Regions from separate parts of the Fictibacillus sp. B-59209 genome, predicted to be linked through region 2. Evidence: a T-box and tRNA genes for the amino acid it is inferred to sense, from the RefSeq annotation. Region 2 holds a T-box; the other holds one or more tRNA genes.
What was found. The T-box of region 2 lies ahead of alaS (alanine--tRNA ligase). A T-box ahead of a tRNA ligase gene usually reads a tRNA of that ligase, here a tRNA-Ala.

Region 1 (2,465 bases), on a different contig from region 2:
CACGAGGGCTTTAATCTCTGGTGTGACCTCTGTTACGTTCTTGCCATTAAACGTTCGGAAGTCCGGCATCAGCATCTGACCGACTTTTTCTTCCATACTCATCTGTTTGATGGCTGCCGGAATCACATTGTACTTTTTCCCTTTTTGCTTTTGGATTACAGCTGTCTTTGTTCCTTTATGGTCTTTCACGGAGATTTCTGTATGGTCGATCTTTCGTCCGTCCGTCACAAAAATGCGAGTGTCGCCGCTGTGGCCTTTAAGTGTTACAAGTCCTTTGGGGTCTACTGTGGCAACCCGCGGATTTGCCGACCACCATCTTAAAGCTTCCGTCTCCGTGAAATGGCCGTCCACTTTATACACATGAAGAGCATGAAGCTGGATTTGATCACCATTAACCTCCTTTAACGCCTGTGGAATGTTGCTGGAGATGATCAAATCTTTTTGATCAGGATGGCTTGCTGCAGCTGTCTGCTTTGGAACCGCTCCAAGGAACGAAGCAACGACGAGCATACAGGCCATCGCATATAAAAACGCTAGTCTTTTCTTCATTGCATGTTATCCTCCTTTAGTTTTATGAACGATACTTCTTTCTGGAGGAATTTGTCGTTTCCTTTCGACTCAGGCGAAAACAAAGCAATAGGCCCAGGAAGGTTTTCTGCCATATAGTTCTAGTTGTCTATACCAGTTAACTTTATTCACAAAAGAGTGGTAATAAATCCTTATAAAGGAAAAAAGCTGTGGAAGAAGCTCCACAGCTTTTAATAACTTTGTCTTTATTGCGTGGGTGGGTTATGAGGAAACTGGGACATGTACCCGGTAAACTGCTGGGCAGCCTGCTGCAGCTTCTGCGGCTGTTCCGGCGTCAGCGCATACCAGCCTTTTTGGAACATAAGCTCATAGAGTTCACGCTGCATGTTCTTCGTCTCATCAAAAATCGAATGAATCTCCTGATAGAGCGCGTCATGGCTCGCTTCATTCATGGCTGTTGAATACGAAGCGGTCATGTACTTTTCATAGGAAAGAATGTCATTCAGGAAATCCCGGTCATTCATCTGAGGCGTTTTCGGCACCTGAGACTCTGGATTTTGAATTTTGTTCTGATTGTTATTCATCTTCCGTTCCCCCTATTGATTCATATTCTGGCTACCGCCGGATTGAAGTTTCTGCAAGATCTGCTGATAATGCTTTTCGTGCATGTGGCACGCCTTCTCAAGCGCCGAACTCACCTGCGGGTCCTGACACTGGCTCGCTGCAAAATGCGCCTTCTTAAATCCAAGCAAATTCCATGAAAGCATGTCGGTTAAGTAGTTAAAGTCTTTCCCTGTGATCACATTCGGCGGCTGTTGATACATCGGCTGCTGGTTCTGTCCCTGATTCGGTTGCTGCTGTTGCATACGTATGTCCTCCTTCTATTCTTTGATTTACCATGTTAGCTTTCCATCTTTTTTGAGAAAGTATGCCAATAATTTGGTAAATTTATGGAACTTGAAAAGATGAGCCCTGTTAAGGCTCATCCCTCATTGAAAGAATTTTTAATAAAGAGGCTTGCTTTTCTTTCTGCTTCTGTTATATAATTTTTCTTGTCAGCAACAACCATCGTGGGGGCTTAGCTCAGCTGGGAGAGCGTTTGGCTGGCAGCCAAAAGGTCAGCGGTTCGATCCCGCTAGTCTCCACCATACATAATCATTCAAACCCTTTGTATACAAGGGTTTTTATTTTTGTTTTAGAATCTAGTTTGGAGTAAGTTTCCGAATTGTCGCCGAAATCAGATTCTTTTTCTTAGGCTGTGAATAAATTATTTTTATTAATAGAACGAATTTTTTTGAGAGTATCCGAAATACATATCATTACTCCATATTAGCATGGACCTCAAAATCCACTCTCAGTTTGGGATAATATTCATTCCTCCAGTCTTTTAATTCATGGTAAGAAATCAGATGATGAAATTGTTGGCCAAACCCAAAAATATCTGTATGGCTTCTTTGTGTTTGCTTAAGTATATGATAAAATCGCTTTTCAGTAATCTTTTCAAGTTCTTTTTGAATCATGTGATCTGTGATTCCTTCTTTTCTTTCTAAAATGTGTATTTTTAAATTCAAGTCGCTTGACACCAGCGGTTGATTACCTTTCATTGATGTTATATTTTGAATGGAGCTGTTTGTGATCATAATACTGGCAAAACCTAGACTCTCTATTTTTCCTTTTCCTTTTTTATTTTCGTTTTGGAATACATTAATTAATTGGTTTTCATCCGGGCTGATTCTTTCCACTATGTTTCCTTTCTTCAAAATATCGGAGCCCTCAAAGATTAACACTGTATCTTTTCCGGAACGAACAACCGGAACGGCGATATCTCTAGTATATAAAAACGGGCTTCGATACACTTCCCAAATAGGGGTACTAAAGATCTCAGGTGCCCACCCAGCCCCTTTATTAAAATAATCATAAATAGAGGAAGCATGGAC
Region 2 (2,465 bases):
AAAGGAAAACCGAAAGTATCATAAAGTTTAAACGCATCTTTTCCTGCAATCGTGCTGCTGCCTGATGCTTTTTCTTTTTGGATGACATCTTCAAGAATCGCCAATCCTTCATTGATGGTTTCATGGAAACGTTCCTCTTCGTTCTTGATGACGCGCTGAATAAAAGGAACTTTCTCTTTCACTTCAGGATAAAAATCAACCATTATGTCAGCAACAGTCGGTACAAGTTCAAACATGAACGGACGATCTAAGCCTATCTGTTTAGCGAAGCGTGTCGCTCTTCTGATCAGGCGGCGAAGAATATAACCGCGTCCTTCATTTGAAGGCAGAGCATTATCTGAAACCGCAAAAGCGACCGTTCGAATATGGTCAGCAATTACCTTAAACGCCGTATCCGTTTCCTTGCTTACTCCATACTTGCTGCCTGTAAGCTGTTCAGTCAGCCGAATCACAGGGATGAAGAGATCTGTGTCATAGTTGGTCGGAACGTTCTGGATGACGGAAACCATGCGCTCAAGGCCCATTCCTGTATCAATATTCTTCTTCGGAAGTGGAGTATACGTTCCATCAGGATTATGGTTGAACTCAGAAAAAACAAGGTTCCATACTTCAAGATAACGGTCATTTTCTCCACCCGGGTAAAGTTCCGGATCTTCTGGGTCATTACCGTACTTTTCTCCTCGGTCATAGAAGATCTCTGTGTTTGGCCCACTCGGTCCTTCTCCGATATCCCAGAAGTTTCCTTCCAGACGGATGATTCGTTCTGCAGGCACCCCTACTGTCTTGTTCCAGATATCGAATGCTTCATCATCTTCCGGATGAATGGTTACAGAAAGCATTTCAGGATCAAAGCCAATCCATTTTGGATCTGTTAAAAACTCCCAAGCCCAAATGATGGCTTCTTCTTTAAAATAGTCCCCGATAGAAAAGTTCCCAAGCATCTCAAAGAATGTGTGGTGTCTTGCTGTGATTCCTACATTTTCAATATCATTTGTACGGATTGACTTCTGCGCATTCACGATTCTTGGATTTTCAGGGATAACCCTGCCGTCAAAGTATTTTTTCAGCGTTGCTACTCCACTATTAATCCATAGCAAAGACGGATCTTCGTGGGGGACGAGTGATGCACTTGGCTCGACACTGTGGCCCTTCTCCTGGAAAAAATCCAGAAACATTTGTCTTACTTGAGCAGACGTTAAAGTTTTCATCTTTCCTATCTCCTTTCTGTGTAAAAACGACAGGCAAATAAAAAAACTCCCGTTCCTGATCTGCATCAGGGACGAGAGTTGTTATTCACGCGGTACCACCCTGGTTATGAACCCGCTTTCAATGGGGATCATCACCTTAAATAAACGTTAACGGGGTTTAACCGGCAGGTATTAACTGCACTCGGGAGTAGCTTTCCGTTCCTCTTACTTTTAGAAACCTTTCAGCCGTGGGTTTCCTCTCTATAAAAGGGTAGAAACGTACTTATCTCCATCATCGTTTTGCTTTATCTTGCAGTAAGTATAATTCCTTCTAGGGCATTTTGTCAATCTTTGCCGTAAGTCTGTGATCACGGATGTGAACAACGATCACTTTAAGTATAGAAAACACAGGAACAGCTAGGATCAAGCCAAGAATTCCACCAATTTCTCCGCCTGCAAGGAGGGCGAGGATAATCAGAGCTGGATGGATATGAAGGCTTTTGCCAACGATTAGAGGCCCTAAAATATTTCCTTCTATAAATTGAAGCACAAGCATAATTCCTGCAACAATCAGCACCATTTTTACAGAGATCGTGAATGCGATGAATATAACCGGAACAGCACCAAGAATTGGTCCAAAATAAGGGATAACATCGGTTATGGCAATAATAATCCCAAGAATAATCGGATAAGGCATGCCTGCCAGCCAGAGAGCGAGCACAGCAGCTGCACCAAGAAGACTCCCGACAAACAGCTGCCCGCGTATATAGCCGCCAAGAGACCGGTCAATATCTTTCAATAAGTGAATGCCTTCTTTCCGCCATTTTTTCGGGGTTATATACCAGCATGCTCGTTTAATTGCATCAATATCCTTTAAAAAATAAAAGACAAGGAACGGAATGATAATCAAGACAAAAAAATAATCGACAATTTTTTTTATGGATCCGATCACATTGGCCGCACTTTTTTCCAAGTATTGTTCAGCCGATTGGATATAATCTTCAATGCGGAGATGGATGGAACGAGGCAGCCGGGAGGTATGGTGGTCCACTTCCAGCAGCCAGTTACGGTACGTTTTTGATATGGCAGGTATATTTGAGACGAGTTCCCGTATCTGAAGCACCATGTATGGGATGCCTTTGTATACTCCGTAGCCGATACCGCCAAAAAACAAAACGTAGATAAACAGAATCGCCAGCGTCCGCGGAACGCCCCAATGATGCAGTTTTTCTACGAGGGGATGAAGCAAGTAGGTGATGAACACCGCAATAAAAAAAG

Region 1: it has a tRNA-Ala gene. The T-box ahead of alaS (alanine--tRNA ligase) is inferred to sense a tRNA for this amino acid. The anticodon was not compared.

The regions. Positions count from the first base shown of each region.
Region 1 covers NZ_JARMMC010000005.1:245,724-248,188, reverse strand. The annotation lists gene P4361_RS03670 (glycoside hydrolase family 3 N-terminal domain-containing protein) at 1-549, opposite strand, end outside; gene P4361_RS03665 (spore coat protein) at 774-1,112, opposite strand; gene P4361_RS03660 (hypothetical protein) at 1,125-1,394, opposite strand; tRNA gene P4361_RS03655 (tRNA-Ala) at 1,601-1,676, shown strand; gene P4361_RS03650 (Ger(x)C family spore germination protein) at 1,848-2,465, opposite strand, start outside.
Region 2 covers NZ_JARMMC010000014.1:33,286-35,750, reverse strand. The annotation lists gene alaS (alanine--tRNA ligase) at 1-1,208, opposite strand, end outside; T-box leader at 1,273-1,492, opposite strand; gene P4361_RS09145 (AI-2E family transporter) at 1,519-2,465, opposite strand, start outside.